Regions from separate parts of the Bacillus coreaensis genome, predicted to be linked through region 1. Evidence: riboswitches for the same ligand, from Rfam matches in the RefSeq annotation. Region 1 holds a riboswitch; each other region holds the start of a gene.

What was found. Region 1 has a riboswitch for S-adenosylmethionine ahead of ACQ5H4_RS03855 (homoserine dehydrogenase). Riboswitches for the same ligand answer to the same signal wherever they lie in the genome.
Region 2: linked by a shared signal. The riboswitch ahead of ACQ5H4_RS11070 (methionine ABC transporter ATP-binding protein) and the one ahead of ACQ5H4_RS03855 (homoserine dehydrogenase) in region 1 are both predicted to bind S-adenosylmethionine.
Region 3: linked by a shared signal. The riboswitch ahead of metK (methionine adenosyltransferase) and the one ahead of ACQ5H4_RS03855 (homoserine dehydrogenase) in region 1 are both predicted to bind S-adenosylmethionine.
Region 4: linked by a shared signal. The riboswitch ahead of ACQ5H4_RS21755 (sugar ABC transporter substrate-binding protein) and the one ahead of ACQ5H4_RS03855 (homoserine dehydrogenase) in region 1 are both predicted to bind S-adenosylmethionine.

Annotation. Positions count from the first base shown of each region.
Region 1 covers NZ_JBOCCY010000002.1:133,399-138,971, reverse strand. Annotated here, with positions in the region: gene ACQ5H4_RS03865 (electron transport protein) at 1-630, opposite strand, end outside; gene ACQ5H4_RS03860 (hypothetical protein) at 636-776, opposite strand; gene ACQ5H4_RS03855 (homoserine dehydrogenase) at 859-2,133, opposite strand; SAM riboswitch class I at 2,201-2,314, opposite strand; gene ACQ5H4_RS03850 (exonuclease domain-containing protein) at 2,388-3,116, opposite strand; gene ACQ5H4_RS03845 (DUF294 nucleotidyltransferase-like domain-containing protein) at 3,106-4,077, opposite strand; gene ACQ5H4_RS03840 (ammonium transporter) at 4,138-5,403, opposite strand.
Region 2 covers NZ_JBOCCY010000006.1:25,112-30,684, forward strand. Annotated here, with positions in the region: gene ACQ5H4_RS11055 (iron-containing alcohol dehydrogenase family protein) at 108-1,199, opposite strand; gene ACQ5H4_RS11060 (MetQ/NlpA family ABC transporter substrate-binding protein) at 1,264-2,106, opposite strand; gene ACQ5H4_RS11065 (methionine ABC transporter permease) at 2,204-2,869, opposite strand; gene ACQ5H4_RS11070 (methionine ABC transporter ATP-binding protein) at 2,859-3,872, opposite strand; SAM riboswitch class I at 3,946-4,052, opposite strand; gene ilvD (dihydroxy-acid dehydratase) at 4,232-5,573, opposite strand, start outside.
Region 3 covers NZ_JBOCCY010000011.1:130,354-135,926, forward strand. Annotated here, with positions in the region: gene ACQ5H4_RS16620 (C39 family peptidase) at 1-192, shown strand, start outside; gene asnB (asparagine synthase (glutamine-hydrolyzing)) at 193-2,088, opposite strand; gene metK (methionine adenosyltransferase) at 2,332-3,534, opposite strand; SAM riboswitch class I at 3,764-3,902, opposite strand; gene pckA (phosphoenolpyruvate carboxykinase (ATP)) at 4,248-5,573, shown strand, end outside.
Region 4 covers NZ_JBOCCY010000023.1:5,085-10,657, forward strand. Annotated here, with positions in the region: gene ACQ5H4_RS21735 (VOC family protein) at 67-465, shown strand; gene ACQ5H4_RS21740 (YdeI/OmpD-associated family protein) at 495-1,148, shown strand; gene ACQ5H4_RS21745 (DNA alkylation repair protein) at 1,233-1,940, shown strand; gene ACQ5H4_RS21750 (cold-shock protein) at 2,197-2,397, shown strand; SAM riboswitch class I at 2,791-2,898, shown strand; gene ACQ5H4_RS21755 (sugar ABC transporter substrate-binding protein) at 3,021-4,133, shown strand; gene ACQ5H4_RS21760 (sugar ABC transporter ATP-binding protein) at 4,204-5,573, shown strand, end outside.

The DNA.
Region 1 (5,573 bases):
ATGTAAATCAATGGTTGTGTCATTACTCCCTGCAGGCCATTTAATAATCTCTGCATCCACGAATTTTTCAAACTTATCTATATCAGGTAAGGCATCTTTTGTTCCATTCGATGTTTCTATTTGTACAGAACTTTGACTAATATACTTTTTAATATCATCTAATTCTGTATGAGTAAAATAGGAGGATGTGTTGGTACCCATTGCAAGAGCAAGACCGATTTGCAAATCCGTATTCGGGACTCCCTCCATAATTTTCCCCTTCTCATCAACTGTAGCATGACAAGCAGCACAGCTAACACCTGCTTTTAATCTTCCTTCATCAAATACGACCTTAAATCCAACTGGGGTCTTGGCCCCCTTAGCCACATCCAGACCTGTATCAATGAAGTCACCTTTTTTTATGCTGAAATCACCAGCTGAAAAATCTTTATACGCTTCAACCCTCAGGTTATTCGTTCCTTCCCCATTTAATTTTAAGATTGCCTTTCCTATGTCCCCCAGTGTTAAAGCCCCGTTAAACATACCTAAAACATCTGAAAAAAACACTTCATTTCCAAAGGTCTCTTCGTAAAATAATTTTCGCCCTAATACTATCTGTTCTGGTGTCCCCATCTCCACTTGGCTTGACATAGAAGCTATTTTCGATTTTTTTCTGGCTCCCTTACATCTTCTGCTTCTGGCACAAAGGCAAAATCAATGGAAACATTTGTTAATGTATAGATGGCAACACCGAAGATAAGCATAATTACTCCAAACAAAAATAAAAATTTTCTCATTCTGCACCTCCATAGCAAACATATTATTTGCCCTATGGAGCTTTACGATACAAAAAAAAGACGCAATGATTATGCGTCTTCCCTAAAAACTATTAACCACAATCAATTGATCTCTTTTTAGACCGATAGGTGATACAGGGTAACGTTTATATAAGACAGGTAGCTTGATATCCTCTAGCTCACCTTCGTATAAGAAACTTCCGTAAATACTACCACCAAGCTCTTTAACAACTTCTTGAAGTATATTTACATGCTTAGAGTTTTCATTTATAACCGCTTTTAAACTCAGCCATTCTTCCTTGTTTTGCAGTGGAAATACAGCTAATTGAATCCTTGGATTATTCTCATTTTCATTTTGAGTTTGATAGCTATATCGATCAACTTTTTGCAAGGGTTGTTTTTGTTGTTCAATCTGTACTAAATCTTCAATCATAGCACTTGCAGTAGCCTTTGAACCAGCTCCTGGTCCTTGGAGCATAAGAGTCCCAACCAAATCGGTCTTAATAACTATGCCATTGTCTACCCCCTCCACATTGTAAAGAGGATGTTCGGTACTTACAAACGTTGGCTTTACGGTTGCCTTGATTCCCTTATCCTCTTTTTTCAAAGTGGCCAAAAGCTTTAACCTTAATCCATATCCCTCACCTAAGGCAAGATCTTCTAATGTGACTTCTTCAATCCCAATTCTTTCAACCTTTTCCCAGTCGGGCTGCTCATGGTAGATTAAACTACTTAAAATCATTTGCTTATAGAATGCATCTCTACCAGAAATATCACTTTCTGGGTTAGCCTCTGCGTAACCGAGTTGTTGTGCCTCTTGAAGGCATTTTCCAAAGCTTAATTTTTCATTTCTCATTTTCGATAAGATGTAATTGCTTGTTCCATTCAAGATACCTTCTAGAACTAAAATCCCATTCACTTGGAGGAGTTGAATAATCGTTCTAAGTAAAGGAATTCCCCCCGCAACGGCTGCCTCAAACGTTAAGAACTTACCTTTATTTAAAGCATATTCCGTAAGCTCCTCACCACGATTTGCAAGCAATTCCTTATTTGCACTTATAACATGACAGCCCCGATCTAAAAATAACTTTGTATAGGAATAGGCTGGTTCAATACCAACAATCGCTTCGAACACATAGTCTATTTTCGGCAGAGCTAAGATTTCGTCAATCTTTGTAGTGACAATAATATTTTGCGGAAGTTGGCGTTCCTTTTCTGACTTCACTAATATACCAACAATTTCAACCTTTTTACCAATTACATGTTCTAGCTTCTCCTGATGAGTATGAAGGATGGAATCATAGACACCTGAACCTACCGTACCAAATCCTAAAAGAACCACTTTCACCGTTTCCATCATATTTTCCTCCTCTGATAAAATAAAAAACCCTCTTCTAAAGAAGAGGGTTTTTTGTTATCATCTCTTCTTATCTGTCAAAGCACGATTGCTTTGCAGGAATTGGCACCGTGTTTTCTATAAATAGAAAATCGGTTGCCGGGTATCATCGGGCCAGCCCCTCCACCACTCTGGATAAGAAATCCAATATTGAATTCATTTATGGATAATAATAGCACAAACTTTTTTTAAAAGTAAAGAAGATTTATAGAATCTTACCATTTTGCCATAAGATTATATATATCTTGAAGAGTCTCATATCCCTTTTGCTGAACTTTATCAATAAAAATACACCAAAGAACAGCCGTCAATTTAGCGTCTCCTAATGCGTGATGTCTGTCCAATACTTCTATCCCATATCTCTCGCAAATATCCTCAAGCTTGTTTTGAGTTAATTCTGGATCGGCAACTCTTGATAGAAATGATGTATCAATGATGCGATGTTTTTGAGGGGCTTTGAATTGTTTCCAGTTCGCTGCTTGCAAGAAGTTTTTTTCATGATTTGAATGGTGTGCAACAAGTGGCGTTCCTCTAGCAAAGTGATAAAAATCCAGTAGAACATTTGATAACGGTGGTGCACTCTTTAGATCCTCTTCAGAAATTCCTGTTAATTCCTTCACCTGGTGTGGAAGTTCTTTATCATATTGAACTAAAGAATAAAAGGACTCGGCTTCCTTCACATACGCACCTTTTGTCTTTATAGCACCAATAGACAAAATTTCATCGCCTTTTTCAGGAAAGAAACCCGTTGTTTCAAGGTCAAAAACCGTCACCTCTAATTCAGACAATGGAACCAGCAAAGCATTCTCTGAATTCAGTTCTTTTTGAATTTGACGCAAAAAGGCAACATGCTGACCGTTTTGTCCCTGTAAGCCACTATATACATTTGTCCCAAGTTTCCCCTGGATTCCCCTCACAAAATGAATAAACGGTTCAAACGCCATGGTTTCCACCCTTTTCAATCATTCTTTGTACGTATTGCTGCAGCTTCTTTCCATCCTTTAGTATCTTTTTAATTAGTTTTTGATTATCTTTCGTAAGTTTTTTTACATACAAGTAGTGAGAATCATCATAAGAAGACGTTAATGAAAGGTAGTCTAATCGAAACTGGAGAAGTTGCGAAAAATTCTCCAAGTAATGAGATAAATCCTCATACTTTTCTAATTTGTTTAGCTCTTTTAATCTGCCTATCGTACTAGTCTCAATTATCCCTTCTTTCCATGCCAATAGCCGAATTGCATTCACATATGGTATAAAAGCAGAATACTTCAAATCAATAGATCCAGCATGAATTCCCTTCTCCTCAACAATGATTTGTCCTAGGGGACCAATCGTCTTTTTGACATGTTTAACATTTTCTAATAATCGGCTTAAAAATTGAGGGTGGGAGTGACTATATTCGTGAATCACGTTTTTTAGATGATAAAGGAGATCAGGGTCACCTACAAGTTTTCTAGCATCATAGAAAATCTGCAGATTGCGAATCGAAACCCAACTGCTCTCCTCCATCCAACTTACCACCTGTTTATTCCAACTCGAAGCTGTTTGACACCATAGTGGATTTGAACTCATTACCTTGCCATCACAGAAGGGGTAACCAACTATTTGTAATCCAATTGATAATTCCTTTCCTAATTCACTAAAATAATAACCTGCCTCTCGACTATCTTCTTGGAAAATAATCCCATGATCTTGGTCACTTATTAATCCTTGTTCAAATCGTCCCCCGCTACCTGTAATAAACCATACAAAGGCGCACGGAGGTTCAGCAGTCATTCGGGCACTCGCAGTCTCAAATACCTTTATCATAATCTCGTCGTGAAACTTATTTAGAGATTCTGAATTTGATAAATACCCTGCAACATGAGTTTCTTTCCATAATTTTATTGATTCATATGAACTCAAATCTTACACGCCCTTTAAGTAGATAAGGAAAGCCCCATAAAATGAGGCTCTCCTTATTAATTATGAAGAAACTTTTTGGTTTTCACTAGTTAAAAATACTTCTGGATAACCGTAGCTACCATGTTCACTTACATCTAGACCCATAATTTCTTCCTCTTCAGTAACACGAAGGCCACCGATTACTTTCTTTACAATCGCAAGGATAGCGAACGATACTACAAACGCGTATAGTCCAGACACCCCAACACCCATTGCTTGAACTCCAAGTTGTTCTAATCCACCACCATAGAATAACCCTGGCTTACCAACTGTTGCTAATTCTGGTGTTGCAAAGAACCCTGTAGAAAGCGTTCCCCATACTCCTGCAGCACCGTGAACAGATAGTGCAAAAATCGGATCATCAATTTTACGTTTTTCAAAGAATCTCGCACTATAGAATACTAGAATTCCAGCAACAAATCCGATAACAACCGCTGCCCAAGTATCAACGAATGCGCATGATGCTGTAATAGCAACCAGACCTGCTAGTGCACCATTTAAAATTGTTGGAATATCTGACTTTCCTAATACAACCCAGGAAATAATTAGTGCTGCCACCGCACCAGCACCTGCAGCTAAGTTCGTATTAAGTGCTACAAATCCAAAGAATCCAGCGTCAACTGAAACAGTACTACCAGCATTGAATCCAAACCAACCTACCCAAAGAATAAGAACACCTAATGCTGTAAATACTTGGTTATGTCCATAAATATTGTTTGCAGAGCCATCTTTATTATATTTCCCAATACGTGGTTTTAATAGAATAGTAGCTGCTAATGCCGCCATAGCTCCCGTTAAGTGAACAACTGTTGAGCCAGCAAAGTCTTGCTTTCCATGTTCTGCTAACCAGCCACCGCCCCAGATCCAATGAGCAACTACCGGATAAACTAATGCAGAAAACAATAATGTAAAAATTAAATATACGGATAATTTCGCACGTTCAGCAAAGCCACCAAGAGCAATTGTAATAGCAATTCCTGCGAATGCTAATTGGAATAAAAAGAATACCGAAGAATTTAGCGCTAAATCTAATTCTGCCCCACCGTAGAAAAAGTTAGATAAACCTACAAAGAAGTTAGCATTGTCACCAAAAATAAATCCAAAACCTACTGCCCAGAATACTAGTGAAGATAAACCGAATGTAAAAATGGTTTTACCAGCAATATGACCCGCGTTCTTCATTCGAGTGGAACCAGCTTCTAGCATGATAAATCCACCGATCATGAAGATAACTAACACCGCCGATACCATTACCCAGAGACTATTCATTAAGTAGTTTACATCCATTTTTCTTTTCCCCCTTAAAATTGTTGTGTAACTTTACTTAACATTATAATGTCATAAAATATAACATTAGTTCGATTAAGTTTATTTTAAACGATATCTATAAAGAGTCAATAATATTTACAAACATTCTTAAAATTCCATGTAAGATAATCTAACAAAACTTGAATGTA
Region 2 (5,573 bases), on a different contig from region 1:
TGATGTGATATATATTACTAGGTACTAAAAATTGATAATAATAGTTGGTAACATTTTGTGAACATTGAATAAAAGTGTTCCGTTTGGATAAAAAACCCCTTGTTCTGTTAGACAAGGGGATGAACAAAGGTTTCCAGTGATAGAATTGCGGTTAATAGATCGTCTGAAGTAAAGTCCTTCTCCAAGTAATGAATGGACTCATCAGAAGCTACTGTTCTCTCGGCGATTGTTTTGAGTTTTTCGAGATCATCGCGGTTCAGCCCTAGATCTCTTAATAGTATTGGAAGCTCTAAAGCTTTGTAGAAAGGCAGAAGAGAGGCAACCTCTTCTAAATTCTCCTCGAGCACTAGCTGAACAAGTATACCGTACGCTACTTTTTCACCGTGCAATAGATGATGGGTTTCTTGAGCTACCGTTAATCCATTATGAACCGAGTGGGCAGCAGCAATTCTCCCGTACCGGTCTCCGAATCCACCGACCATTCCACCAGCTACAATGATCGTTTCAATTACTTGAAGAAAAGCAGGTGAAGAAGTGTTTGCTTCCATCGCGTTCAGTGCAGTTTGACTATGTTCAAGTAAAACAATCTGGCAAAGCCTCGCACTTTGATGGGCGATTTTTACAGGCAACGGAAGGTCTTGTAAGTCGCGTACTAACACATCAGCTTCGTACCATTTGGCCAATGTGTCTGCAATCCCTGCTCGAACATATTTAATTGGTGAATGAAGAATGATACGCGGTTCTATTAAGACGATTAGTGTACTTTTCGGGAAAATGGTGTAATGCGTGAATTCGCCTTCTTCTGTATAAAACACGCTTAATGGAGTCCAAGCAGCGCAGGTGGAGGCAAGAGTTGGGATAAGAATGGCTTCTTTGTTTGTTTCATTTGCCACTGCCTTTGCCAGATCAAGCACTTTTCCTCCGCCGATACCGATGATGGCGTCGATATTTGTACCACTGACAATCGTAGAGATTCTCTGTACTGCAATTAATGAGCACTCCCCCTGATAGGAAACAAAGGTGAGCTTTACATTTGAGATATTTGGAAAATAGGATGCTGCTGCTTTCCAAGATTGTTCTCCGTGAATGACTAAGCAGTGATGAATTGAATTCAAGAGAAGTAGATTTTCAAGGTCATTTAACGAACCCTCATGACATGCATAATAGGAGGGAGCACCACGCACTTCGAGTTTTGTCATTGTCTTCATTCCTTTCTAGTAAAAACAACGCCGGCTGAGGGCGTTGTTTTTACTAGTTTATCAATTAGCGATTTACCATCCATTCAGGTTTACCAAAGCCTTGGAAGTCCTCGTCGATGATGGTTTCAAATTCTTCTGATTCAACAACTTCTTTCAGATCTTTTGCAAATTGGCTGTCAATATTTTTTGTGTCAACTACCACACGGTTACGGTATTGATCTGGCATATTTTCAAGCTGTAATGCGTCTAATAAGTCCATTTTTGCTGCTAAAGCGAAGTTCCCTGGTACAGCAGCAAGGTCCACGCTGTCAACCGCACGTGGAAGCTGAGCTGCTTCAATTGGTTGGAATACTAGATTTTTTACGTTCTTTTCTACGTCTTTTTCTGAAACCGTTAATGGGTCAGCATCTGCGTTTAATGTGATTAACCCAAGATCTTCTAAAATTAAGAAAGCACGTGCTGCGTTTGTTGGGTCATTTGGAATAGCTATATCAGCACCCTCCGCAATTTCATCTATAGAAGTAAACGTCTTAGAGTAGATTCCCATTGGTGCAGTTGGTACGGAAATAACATCAGTTAGTTCAATCTTATTTTCTTTTGCGAAGTTTTCCATGTATATTTTGTGCTGGAATAGGTTCGCGTTAATGTCTCCCTTGGAAAGAGCGAGATTTGGTTGAACATAGTCACTGAATTCTACTACTTCTACTTCATAGCCTTTTTCCTCTAATAAAGGCTTAATTGCGTTTGAAACCATGTCACTATATGGACCAGACGTTGCTCCAATTTTCACTTCTTTTTTCGTAGTCGCACTTTCCTCAGAAGAAGAAGCTTCCTCAGAACTTCCACCGCAAGCTGCAAGAGCCGCAATAGCAATCAAAATGACAAAACTCAAAAATAACTTTCTCATCGTAAATATTCCTCCAATAGTTTTATGGTGTCTGTCACCCTTCGTGGACAGTTGGTGCGTTTTTGTCCTTCTGGGATGGACAGTGGTTACATGTGATTTATTTTTTGTTTACTGCTTTTGCTAGTCGGTCACCGAAAAATTGGATGAGCTGGACTAAACAAATTAGGATGATAACGGTGGTGATCATGACGGTGTTGTCGTATCGGTAGTACCCGAACCGGATGGCAAGGTCCCCAACACCACCACCGCCAACAATTCCAGCCATCGCGGAGTAAGCGACTAAACTAATAATCGTAATGGTCACGCCTTGAATGATCCCTGGTTTGGCCTCTGGAAGAAGAACCTCCTTGATGATCATCCATGGGGAAGCCCCGACCGCGACCGCTGCCTCAATCACTCCTTTATCAATCTCACGCAGTGACTGTTCTACCAATCTTGCAAAGAAAGGAATCGCAGCTACTGAGAGTGAAACAGAAGCCGCAGTTGGCCCGATTGTTGAACCAGCGATCAAGTCTGCCAATGGCAAAAGGGCAATGAGCAAGATGATAAACGGGACCGAGCGAATCATGTTCACTAAAAATCCTACAATCTGATTAAATAGGGAATTCTCTAAAAATAATCCGCGGTCGGTAACAAACAATAGGACTCCCACGGGCAATCCGACAATCATAGCTACCACAATCGATATTCCCACCATATAAATCGTTTCAAAAAAGGCTTTGTTCAAATCAGGTAGTAATTCTATCAAGCTATCAAGCGGCATCTCGGATCACCTCCAAGCTTTCTGTGCGAGATGTGATATATTGAATCGCATGTTCTACTTCAGCGGTGTCACCTGTAAGTTCCATAATGAAGATTCCAAGTGGAGTCTCTTTTATGTACTCGATTTTGCCGTGTAAAATATTGCCCTTCACTTGGTACTTCTGTAGTGCATCTGAAATCACTGATTCTTCAGCAATCGCCCCGCGGAAATGAATCTTTACAATTTTTCCTTTGCTTGAAGATAGCAAGTGTTCTGGTAAATCAAATTGTAGAATGGTATTAATGAATTCCTTGGTAAGTTCGTTTATTGGATTTGCGAACAAGTCATACACTGGCCCTTCCTCAACAATTCGCCCGTCCTGCATAACTGCCATTCGGTCACAAATCTCTTTTACGACTTCCATCTCGTGTGTAATCAGTACAATTGTTAACCCTAACTCTTGGTTAATCTTTTTTAACAAAGATAAAATCGATTTCGTCGTGCTCGGGTCTAGGGCAGAGGTAGCTTCATCACAAAGGAGAACGGAAGGGTTATTTGCTAACGCTCTCGCAATTCCTACTCGTTGCTTTTGTCCACCGCTCAACTGAGACGGATACACATCACGCTTATCTGACAAGCCAACCATATCAAGTAGCTCAGTTACTCTTGCATCTATCTCTGCTTTCGATTTATAAGCCGCTTTTAGAGCGAAAGCTACGTTTTCAAAAACAGTCTTTGAGCTTACGAGATAGAAGTGTTGGAAAATCATCCCGATTTTTTGACGAGCACTTCGTAGCTCCTTTTTTCGCAGTGACGTAAGAGAAACCCCGTCGATCTTAACTTCTCCTGAGGTAGGAGCCTCCAATAAATTCAAACAGCGTAGTAACGAACTTTTTCCAGCACCGCTATACCCTACAATTCCAAAAATTTCGCCTTTGTTCACGGTTAGTGACACATGGTCCACACCTATTACTTCACCTTTTTTTGTTTGATAGACTTTCACCAAGTCTTTTACTTCGATCATTCATGTCACCCCTTAAGCTATAAAAATACAAAAAAACCTCTTTCCAGTCAGAAAGAGGCATCGTTATATATACGACTTATCTTTCAGAATGGAATCATTCTGTAGGAAGTGGCACCGTTCCATGAAATGGAGGTTGCCGGACGTCATAGGGCCTAATCCCTCAGTCACTCTTGATAAGTAAAAGGTCTTATTAATTTGTTACATGAATCATAAATCTAATAGGGGAGAAGTGTCAACAGCTGTTCTTGATAGAGGGAAGTGTAGGGAGCGCTTACATAACTGAGGCTGTAAGCGGAAAAAAATTTATAAAAAAAATAAAAACACCCATCCACAAATCGTGAATGAGTGTCGAGAAATGATTAGATTTTCATAACTCCACCGGTGCTAGCAGATGTTACAAGCTTCGAATAACGAGCAAGATAACCCTTTTTCACCTTTGGTTCAAAGCCTTTCCAGTTAGCTTTACGCTCTGCCCATTCTTCGTCAGAAAGAACAACGTCCATGGAACGAGCGTCAACATCAATGACAATTTGATCTCCATTTTGGATAAACGCTAATGGTCCACCTTCAGCTGCTTCTGGTGAAGCGTGACCGATAGACAATCCACGTGAAGCACCAGAGAAGCGACCATCTGTTACAAGAGCAACCTTCGCACCAAGTCCCATACCCATGATTTGAGAAGTAGGGGCAAGCATTTCAGGCATACCAGGTCCACCTTTAGGTCCTTCGTAACGGATAACTACTACATCGCCTTCTTTTACTTTTCCGTTTGCAATGCCGTGAAGGGCTTCGTCTTGTGAATCAAATACAACAGCCGGTCCTTCATGGCGATTTCCACCAGTGATTCCACCAGTTTTAATGATGGCACCATCTGGAGCAAGGTTACCAAACAATACAGCTAGGCCACCCTTTTCGCTATGTGGGTTATCAATGGAATGAATGACATCAAAGTTCTTTACATCACATCCGGCAATATTTTCACCAAGTGTTTTCCCTGTCACCGTTAACGTATCTAAGTGAAGAGCTCCTTCTTTCTTAGATAATTCGTTTAGAACCGCAGACACACCACCCGCTTCATGCAAATCTTCAATAAATACATCAGAAGCAGGAGCAAGCTTAGACAAATGAGGAACACGAGCTGCTACTTCATTAATTCTACCAATTGGGTAATCAATTTCTGCTTCATGAGCTAACGCTAATGTGTGTAGTACCGTATTAGAAGATCCACCTAATGCCATATCAAGAGCAAACGCGTTATCGATTGCTTTTTCTGTAACGATATCACGAGGCTTAATATCCTTTTCAATAAGCTCCATTAACTGTGTTGCTGATTTCCTAACGAAATCTCTACGCTCAGGCGCTACAGCTAAAATTGTTCCATTACCAGGAAGAGCCAATCCAAGCGCTTCTGCTAAACAGTTCATCGAGTTTGCTGTAAACATACCAGAACAAGATCCACATGTTGGACAGCCGAACTGTTCTAATTCTAATAGTCCCTTGTCATCAAGTTTTCCAGCTTGGTATGCACCAACACCTTCAAATACAGAAGAAAGTGAGATCTTTTTACCATCGCTAGTTACTCCCGCCTTCATTGGTCCACCACTTACGAAAACAGTAGGGATATTTAAGCGAAGTGATGCCATCAACATACCTGGTGTGATTTTGTCACAGTTTGGAATACAAACCATTCCGTCAAACCAG
Region 3 (5,573 bases), on a different contig from region 1:
TGGCACACTCCGAGTGGTGTTATTGATATTACCTACAAAGAACACTCTGTTTTATTAACAGGCTTTGATCAGGATTATGTATACTTTAACGATCCATTAACAGGGGAAAAAAATAAAAAAGCACCCATAATGGATTTTGAAGAATCCTGGGTGCAAATGGGAAGTCAGGCAATTACCTACCTCCCACACTAATTAGCTTTGTAATACTTTTTCCGCTAAGTATTCCTTCTCGAAGGAATACTTTTTTTCTACATATACCTGATGCCACACCATAAACATGAGCACAGTCCAAATCTTTCTACTATTATCGGCTTTTCCTTGGCAGTGATCCTCAAGCAATTGAAGTACATACGTTTTATTTAATAAATAATCTGTATCACTTTCTCTTATAATGGTCTTTGCCCATTCATTCATCTCAGCCTTTAACCAGTGACGGATTGGAACCGGGAAGCCTAGCTTTTTACGATTAAGAACATGTTCTGGTACAATTCCTTCTGCTGCTTTTCTAAGAACATACTTCGTTGTTCCGTTGGCTGTTTTTAAACTTGTTGGAATTTTAGAAGCAACCTCAAAAACGGCTTTATCTAAAAATGGGACACGAAGCTCTAACGAATGAGCCATGGTCATTTTGTCAGCCTTCAATAAAATATCTCCACGCATCCATGTGTGAATATCAATATACTGCATACGGTCAACTGGATCGTAGCCTTCACTTTCTTTATAAAGAGGCTTTGTAATATTGGTGAAATCTAAACCTTTGTTATACGTATTTAGAAGATCACTCTTTTCAAGCTCACTAAACATTTTTGCATTTCCGATATAACGTTCTTCTAAAGGAGTCAAACCACGTTCAATAAAGCTCTTCCCGCGCATTCCCTCTGGCATCATTTTCGCTAGCAAACGCAAAAACGCTTTTCCAACCTGTGGAATTTTATTAAACACCTCTAGACTCTGAGGCTCTCTATAAATATTGTAGCCACCAAATAGCTCATCTGCACCTTCTCCAGATAAAACCACCGTCACGTGCTTACGAGCTTCACGTGCCACAAAATATAAAGGGACACAAGCAGGGTCTGCAAGCGGATCGTCCATATGCCACATAATTTTCGGTACTTCATGCATATACTCTTCCGGAGTAATGATATAACTAATATTTTCTACTCCAAGCTTATCAGCCGTTTCCTTAGCAACATCAATTTCACTAAACCCATTATGATCAAAACCTACAGAAAATGTCTTAATCGCCGGATGGAATTCTTTTGCAATGGAAGCAATGATTGAAGAGTCAATTCCACCAGAAAGGAAAGAACCAACTGGCACATCACTTCTCATATGAATTTTGACAGAATCAAAAAGAACATCTTTAATTTCCTTTACAAAATCACTCTCTGATTTTCTTACTGGATGGAAATGTGCCTTCCAATAACGCTTAATTTCCATTTCAGATCCGATTTTTTTTGTAAAGTAGTGTCCTGGTTCTAATTTTGAAATTCCTTCTGACATCGTATAAGGCTCAGGAACAAACTGATACGTTAAGTAATACTGTAAAGAATCATAGTTCAATACATCATTTTGTAGAGCAAGTAAAATACTCTTTTTCTCCGATGCAAAGAATGTCTTTTCCCCGTCATCAAAATAGAAGAAAGGCTTGATTCCGAATGAATCACGTGCTCCATAAAGCGTCTTCTCAACTTTATCCCAAATTACAAAGGCAAACATTCCACGAAGCTTCTCCACAGCTTTTTCCTTCAGATGGCTATACAAAGCAATAATTACTTCTGTATCTGAGCTTGTTGCAAAGGTGATTCCTTCTGCCAATAGTTCTTCTCTTAACTCTACATAGTTATAAATTTCACCGTTAAAAATAATCCAGTATCTTTCGTTTTCAAAATGAAGGGGTTGATGCCCGCTTTCTATATCAATGATACTTAAACGACGAAACCCAAATTGAACATGAGAATCATAGAAATATCCGTCATCATCAGGTCCGCGATGCGTAATCACATTATTCATATTTTCAAATTGTTGTTTTTGTCCATCACTAAACACTTGCGATTTGTCATGAACACATCCAATAAAACCACACATGTATGTAACTCACCTACTCCGTTCTTACGAGTTTAATCTTCCATTCAGAAAGAATACCTATTAATACTACCATTAAAATTATCTAATCGCACTGTCAAATTGACCATTTCCTAAAAATTCAAGCTTACTACCCATTGTTTACATCCCTTTTTGCTTCTAAACCACCATACCCTTATAGACGAAAAGAAAAACCGGGAGTTACAAATTTTCTGTAACTCCCGGCTGAATTTTTACTATTTAAAATTATCTTTCAAGAGCTTCTTTACGAAGTGTATCAGCTTTATCTGTACGCTCCCATGGAAGATCTACATCTGTACGACCAAAGTGACCATAAGCAGCTGTTTGCTTATAGATAGGACGTCTTAAATCAAGCATATTAATGATTCCAGCTGGACGAAGATCGAAGTTATTACGAACTACTTCAATAAGAACTTCTTCACTTATTTCGCTAGTACCAAATGTATCAATAGAGATAGATACTGGATGTGCAACACCAATTGCGTAGGCAAGCTGTACTTCCACTTTATCTGCTAGACCTGCAGCAACAAGATTCTTTGCTACATAACGAGCAGCATAAGCAGCTGAACGGTCAACCTTTGTAGGATCCTTACCAGAGAATGCACCGCCACCGTGACGAGCATATCCACCGTACGTATCAACAATAATCTTACGTCCTGTTAATCCAGCATCACCTTGTGGTCCACCGATAACGAAACGACCTGTTGGGTTAATGAAATACTTTGTATTTTCATCAATTAACTCTTCTGGTACAACAGGGTTAATAACATACTCTTTAAGATTACGTTGAATTTGCTCCAACGTTACTTCAGGGTGGTGCTGGGTTGAAATTACAATTGTATCAATTCGAACTGGTTTATTATTTTCATCGTACTCAACTGTAACTTGAGTTTTTCCATCAGGACGAAGGTAAGGAAGAATATCATCCTTACGAACTTCAGTTAATCTACGAGCTAGTTTATGTGCTAAAGAAATCGGAAGAGGCATAAGCTCCTTTGTCTCGTTACAAGCAAAACCAAACATTAACCCTTGGTCACCTGCTCCAATTGCATCGATTTCTTCATCAGACATTGATCCTTCACGCGCTTCAAGTGCTTGGTCAACTCCCATTGCAATATCAGCTGATTGCTCATCAATTGAAGTTAAAACCGCACATGTTTCAGAATCGAAACCATATTTTGCACGAGTGTACCCAATTTCCTTAATGGTTTCACGAACAATCTTTGGAATATCTACGTATGTAGAGGTTGTAATTTCCCCAGCAACTAATACTAACCCAGTTGTTACTGACGTTTCTGCAGCAACACGAGCATTTGCGTCTTTTGCTAAAATAGCATCTAAAATTGAGTCTGAAATTTGGTCACTGATTTTATCTGGATGACCTTCAGTAACTGACTCGGATGTAAATAAACGACGTTTTTTTGACATCTCCTGACCTCCTATTTATTTATACTTGAGAAAAAGGTATGCTTATTATATCAACATAAACAAAACCTTCCATTTGATACGGAACTCATTCCCTAAGTAGTATGAAATAAACATGCCATTTTTATTATGAAGGTTTGAAAAATTACCCACCCAAATAAAAACTTTATGCAAAATAAAAAACCTTCCCTGCTTGAGGAAAGGGTGATAGCAAAGTAATTTGCGCCTTTCGCTCTTATCGTTCAAGGACTAAAATCCTTGCCTCAGGTTAGCACCTTCTCTTTTATATTAATTACAGTCATCGTAATTAATTATTAAAGCAGGTTGCTGGGTTTCATAGGGCCTGTCCCTCCACCAGCTCGGGATAAGAGAGTATCCGTTCAATGTAGAATAATACCGTATCACGTCAAATACTGTCAATATCTTTATGAAAAATAGTTGGTTCATTCTTTAAATAATGAGCAACTGTTATCTTCACATTTCCATTGACACTTAGCATCATATAACACGATCGTTCCCATTTGAATTTGTCCCTTCTTTTAATAGTATAGACTATTGACTCCCATTCATCGTTTTATGTAATAAAAAGGCTTAAAAATAGGTCGAATACGATGTTTTTTCTTGCACCCTCTAATATTTTTATAAATAGTATAGACTAATTAAGTTAATGTGTTATACTAATTAAAAAATAACAAATAAAGGTAGGTAGTCATCAGATGAACTCTGTCCGTATTTCTAACCAATTAAGCGAATTGTTAGCCTCTGGTCATGTGCATGTGCAACTATCTGTACCACAATTAGTCGAAAAGGTTCTTACTAGAAACGAAGGAGTCTTAACTTCGACAGGAGCTGTTCGAGCAACAACAGGAAAATATACTGGTCGGTCTCCAAAAGACAAATACATTGTTGAAGAAGCCTCTACAAAGGACAAGATTGATTGGGGAGCTGTTAACCAACCAATCTCTCAAGAAGTGTTCGATCGTTTATATAATAAAGTACTAAGTTACTTGAAAGATAGAGATGAGTTATTTGTTTTCAAAGGGTTTGCTGGCGCAGATAAGAAACATCGTCTACCCATTCAAGTGATCAACGAGTTTGCATGGCATAATCTATTTGCCCATCAGTTATTCATTAGACCAACAGCAGAAGAGCTTTTGACTCATGAAGAACAATTCACAGTCATATCTGCTCCAAACTTTAAAGCAGACCCTATTATTGATGGTACCAAGTCTGAGACTTTTATTATAGTCTCTTTTGAAAGAAAGACCGTATTAATCGGTGGCACAGAATATGCAGGCGAGATGAAGAAATCCATTTTCTCTATCATGAACTACTTATTGCCTGAAAATAATATTCTACCTATGCACTGCTCAGCAAATGTCGGCGTTGAAGGGGATGTCGCTTTATTCTTTGGCTTATCAGGAACAGGTAAAACGACCTTATCTGCTGATGCAAACCGACGCCTAATCGGAGATGATGAGCACGGCTGGTCAGCTAACGGTGTCTTTAATATTGAAGGAGGCTGCTACGCTAAGTGCATTAACCTTTCAAGAGAAAAAGAACCTCAAATCTTCGACGCCATTCATTTTGGATCTGTGTTAGAGAATGTCGTACTGAATAAAGAAACACGAGTCGCTGACTATGATGATGGAACATTAACTGAGAATACACGCGCTGCTTATCCTATCCAATCTATAAGCAATATCGTGGATCCAAGTGTCGCTGGACATCCAAATACCATTATATTCCTTACAGCAGATGCTTTCGGGGTACTGCCTCCTATTGCAAAGCTATCTAAGGAACAAGCGATGTACCATTTCTTAAGCGGATACACATCAAAACTTGCTGGTACGGAACAAGGAATCACTTCACCGCAAGCAACATTTTCAACTTGCTTCGGCTCCCCTTTCCTACCATTAGAAGCAACTCGCTATGCAGAAATGCTAGGGTCCAAGATTGACGAACATAATGCGAAGGTTTATCTAGTGAATACAGGCTGGACTGGTGGCGAGTATGGAGTCGGAAGTAGAATGAAGCTATCA
Region 4 (5,573 bases), on a different contig from region 1:
AATAATAATTAATCAAACTTGGCTGTAGAGAAATATTAATATTTCTAATTTGAGGAGCTGAACTTAATGGGAAAAGTTACACCATTCTTAATGTTTCAAGATGGCAAAGCAGAAGAAGCTATGAATTATTACATATCTATTATTGAGGAATCAGAAATTACAAGTATTGTTCGCTATGGAGCGAATGAATCTGGAGATGAAGGAACGGTAATGCAGGCTACTTTTTCTTTAAAAGGGCAAGAATTTATGTGTATAGATAGTAATTTAAAGCATCAGTTTACATTTACTCCATCCTTCTCAATTTTTGTTACATGTGATACTGAAGAAGAAATAAACAACGTTTATCACAAACTGATCGAGGGTGGACAAGCACTTATGCCAATTGGTGATTATGGTTTTAGTCAAAGGTTTGGTTGGCTAAATGATCGCTTTGGGGTATCATGGCAACTAAATCTTCCATTGTGAAACTAATTTTTATATAGGGAGAGAACAACATGGCAATTGGTAAACTGAATCCTAAGGTTGATGATTATTTAAGTAAGACTAAAAAATGGAAGGAAGAATCTGAGAGGTTGAGACATATTGTTCTTGACTGTGATCTGACCGAAGAATTTAAATGGATGCATCCTTGTTACACGTTTAATAACAAAAATGTCGTATTAATTCATGGATTTAAAGAATATTGTGCGCTTCTGTTTCACAAAGGTTCCTTATTAAAAGATCCCCATGGAATTCTTGTCCAACAAACCGAGAATGTACAGGCAGCGCGCCAGATTCGGTTCACCAGTCTTCAAGAAATAGTGGAACTAGAACCCGTTTTGAAAGCGTATATCCATGCAGCTATTGAAGTTGAAAAAGCGGGTTTGGAAGTGGATTTAAAAAAGCATACAGAATTCATCATTCCTGAAGAACTTCAAAATAAATTCGAAGAAACACCAGACTTGAAAACTGCATTTGAGGCATTGACACCGGGACGACAAAGAGCATACATTCTTTATTTTTCTCAACCCAAACAATCAAAAACTCGAGTGTCAAGGATTGAAAATTGTATGGAGAAAATTTTCAGTGGAAAGGGCTTAAAGGATTGCACTTGTGGACTATCTCAAAAAATGCCCTCCTGTGACGGCTCGCACAAAAATATACGATAAGATCATATTAATTAATGTTTATTTTTAGCTGCAGGTAATGGTTATAATGAAATGGATGAAAATAAAGGAAGGACGTACATAGCTATGGATTTTGAAACAGTGATGCAGGAACTTGAAGCTCTTGGTAAGGAACGAACGAAAAAAATGTATATTTCCAATGGTGCACACGAGCCCCTGTTTGGCGTGGCTACAGGTGCTATGAAACCAATTGCAAAGAAAATAAAAATAAATCAAGAACTAGCTGATGAGCTATATGCCACAGGTAACTACGATGCAATGTACTTTGCAGGCATTATTGCAGACCCGAAAGCTATGACTGAATCTGATTTTGATCGTTGGATGGACGGAGCGTATTTTTATATGCTGTCTGATTACGTGGTGGCAGTCACTTTATCAGAGTCAGATATTGCACAAGAAGTGGCGGATAAATGGATTGCAAGTGGTGACGAGTTGAGAATGTCAGCTGGGTGGAGTTGCTACTGCTGGCTTTTAGGAAATCGCAAAGACAAGGAATTTTCCGAAAGTAAGATTTCCAATATGCTTGATATGATAAAAAATACGATTCATAATTCGCCAGAACGAACTAAATCCGCTATGAATAATTTTGTATACACCGTAGGGATTTCCTATTTGCCGCAACATGAAAAGGCGGTTGAGACCTCAAAGGAAATAGGAATCGTAGAAGTTAAACGGGACAATAAAAAAAGCAGTTTACTAAACGCATACGAAAGTATTCAAAAAGAAATGGATAGAGGGAAGCTTGGTTTCAAACGCAAGTATGTAAGATGTTAAAAATCGTTTTGATGTATAAATGCCTTTTATAGACATTCCTATTTAGACGTATTTAGGTTTTTTAGTTTGCTTTTCTCGTAACCTGCAGGATACTGAGGATATGTTCTTGCAAATACTTATAAAAAATGTTAAACTTTAGAAGAATTATTTTTGTTCGGTGTAAAGGATAGTATAAGATTAACTTTTCGTCTTGATGATCACTGAGTCCAAGGATAGTAACACATTGTGTGTAAAGCACACAGCAGGAGGAAACAAAATGGAACAAGGTAAAGTAAAATGGTTTAACGCAGAAAAAGGTTTCGGATTTATTGAGCGTGAAGCCGGAGAAGACGTATTCGTTCATTTCTCAGCTATCCAAGGCGAAGGTTTTAAATCTTTAGACGAAGGTCAAGCAGTTACTTTTGACGTTGAGCAAGGTCAACGTGGAGCTCAAGCAGCTAACGTGCGTAAAGCTTAATAATAAAAACAAACTAAGCAGGCTCTTTTTAGAGTCTGTTTTTTTCTTTTTATATACAAGGATCCCCACTCACTGAGTGAGTGGGGCACAATGTAAGCAAGTAAATCAAATGGTAGATAAAGTGTATCACATCATAACGAATTCACCTAATTATGTTTGTGTTAATTATAGCTTTCAATTCCGCTAAAGTTCACCAATTTGTCGGAGACGGTGATAATCTTTATTAGAGTAAAGTGGACCTTTTGATGGGCTTAATACATACGAAGAATCTATTGTAGCTATCTTTGGAAAAATACACCTATTAATAATATTTAGAAAATACTATTGACATTTTGTTAATAGAATATTAAATTAAGTTTTATACTTTATTAAAGTAAATGAATAAAATACGTTCTCTTATCAAGAGTGGCAGAGGGACTGGCCCGATGACGCCCAGCAACCGTTCCATATGGAATTGGTGCTAAATCCTGCAAAACAAGAAATTGTTTTGAGAGATAAGAGAGGAGTAGTCCTTATTTTGTGATGAAACCTCTCTTTTCTGGAGAGGTTTTTTATATTTTATAAAAACTCTCCTAAGAGCAACGTTGGTAAGAAGACAAAAAACAAAAAGGGGAGAAAGAATCATGAAGAAGAACTTTTTAAGAAGTGCATTTGTATCAGCGATCGCTGCAACACTTTTGCTTACAGGCTGTGCAACAGGGGGAGAAACAAAGGAAGCAACAGGATCGAACACACCGATTGAAGGTGTACCTGACCGCTTTGCAAATGGGGACCAACCGAAAATCAAAGTTATTCGTAAAATTGGTGGAGACGATCACACAGCTCAATTCTTAGCTGGTGCAAAACAAGAAGGTGAAGCATTAGGATTCCAAGTGGATGTATTTACTGCAAATGGAGATACAGCGAAATTTCATGATGCGCTTAACCAAGCGTTAACTCAAGATTATGATGGATTTATTATTTCTCACGGTGACGATGATGCTACCGTGAATGACATACAGAAAATTGTTGACGCAGGAAAGAGTGTAGTCGCATTTGACTCGAATGCAAATTTAACTAGTGTTGATGGTGTCACTCTAGTATCACAGGATGATGAAGCATTAGCTACTCTATCATTGGACCAATTAGTAAAAGAAACAAAAGGTGAAGCCAATATTGCTTACCTATGGGTGGACGGATTCCCACCTATGGTTAGACGAAATAAGGTTTATGAAGAGGTTTTAGCAAATAATCCTGGAATAAAAGAAGTGGAGCGCTTTGGGGTAGCAGCAGCTGACACTAGTGTTCAAACCCAAAATGCCGTTGCCGCAATGTTAAATAAATACCCTAAGGGTGAACTTGATGCGATTTTTGCAACATGGGATGCTTTTGCTATCGGTGCAGCTCGTGCGTTAAAAGAAGCTGGCAGAGAAGAAGTGAAAATCTATGGAATCGATGTTTCAAATGCTGATTTGCAGGAAATTCAAAGAGAAGGCAGTGCTTGGAGATATACCGCAGCTGTTGATCCTAAGTTGATAGGTTCAGTAAATATGAGAATACTCGCAAAGAAATTAGCAGGAGAGGAAACACCACAAACGTATGATTTGGAAGCTTCACTAATCTCTCAAGAAGACCTTCAAAAATCAAAAGATCCTGTTAATATGGTCAATCTAACTGAAATCATTGAAGGATGGGGCCAATCATCAGAATTTGAGGAAGACTGGATGAAGACACTAAAGGAACATTATAAGAAGTAAGGGACTTGTAGATAGACACTCTCTTTTTAAAAAGAAAAAGAGAGTGTTTCTTTGAAAGGACAGTGACATCATGACCACTTTAAAGATGAAGAATGTCTCAATTGAATTTCCGGGTGTTAAAGCATTAAATGAGGTGGATTTTTCAGTTGAAAGCGGGAGAACTCATGCCTTAATCGGAGCCAATGGTGCTGGGAAATCAACGTTGATGAAGGTTCTTGCAGGGGCATATGGCCACTATACTGGTGAAATCACAATGAATGGACAACCTATGACCATTCGTTCTCCAAAAAGTGCCATGGATTCTGGAATTCAAATTGTATATCAGGAAGTGGATACAGCTCTGATCCCCAACTTAACGGTTGCTGAAAATATCATGTTAATGGATACGGTCCATAACATGGGAAAGAAGCAATGGGTCAATTGGAAAAGCCTGCATTCGAAAGCGGCCGCCATCCTAGTAGAAATGAATTTGACTCTTCCTACTAAAAAACTAGTAAGTGAATTGACATTGGCAGAAAAACAAATGGTTTTGATCGCTAGAGCAGTGTCGAAAGAATGTAAATTTCTCATTTTGGATGAGCCGACAGCACCTCTTAGTCATACAGAAACAAATGAATTATTTCGTATAGTAAAAGAATTAAAGAGACGTGATGTTGGAATTATTTTTATATCGCACCGACTACCAGAGATTTTTGAGATTTGTGATGACATTACGATTATGAGAAATGGGGAAGTAGTCGAGAGACAGAGAATTTCGGATACCACCCAAAACAAAGTAGTGGAGCATATGCTTGGTCAAAAACTCGGTGAACAGTTTCCTGATAAATTCATGACCATTGGAGACACATTCCTTGAAGTAAAAGGACTTACAGTTAGAGATAAGATTAAAGATTTCAGCATGAATGTCAGAGCAGGAGAGATTGTGGGAATCGCCGGGCTTGTAGGTGCCGGTAAGACCGAGTTCTGTAAAGCCCTGTTCGGGGCTGAAGGCGAATTAATAGCAGGAGAAGTCAAGGTGAACGGAAAAAGGGTTAGCGTTAAAAATCCATATGAAGCGGTTAAGAATGGACTTGCCTTGGTCCCTGAAGAGCGCCGAAAAGAAGGTATTCTTGTATATGAATCGGTTGAATCAAATTTAACTGTAGCGAATTTACGACGTTTTTCAAAGGAATTTAATTTCTTGGATCGTAAAAAAGAAAAGTTAGTTGCAAAAGCAATGATCAACCGTCTGGGAATAAAGACACCGTCAGAAGAAACAAAGGTTCAAAATCTTTCTGGTGGTAATCAACAAAAGGTTGCCATTGGAAAGTGGCTGGTAGCCGAGGCTGATGTCTATATTTTTGATGAGCCAACTAAAGGTGTAGACGTTGGCGCAAAAAAGGATATTTTTAACCTAATTGCTGAGCTTGCAAGCCGTGGAAAGGCCATTATTTATGCATC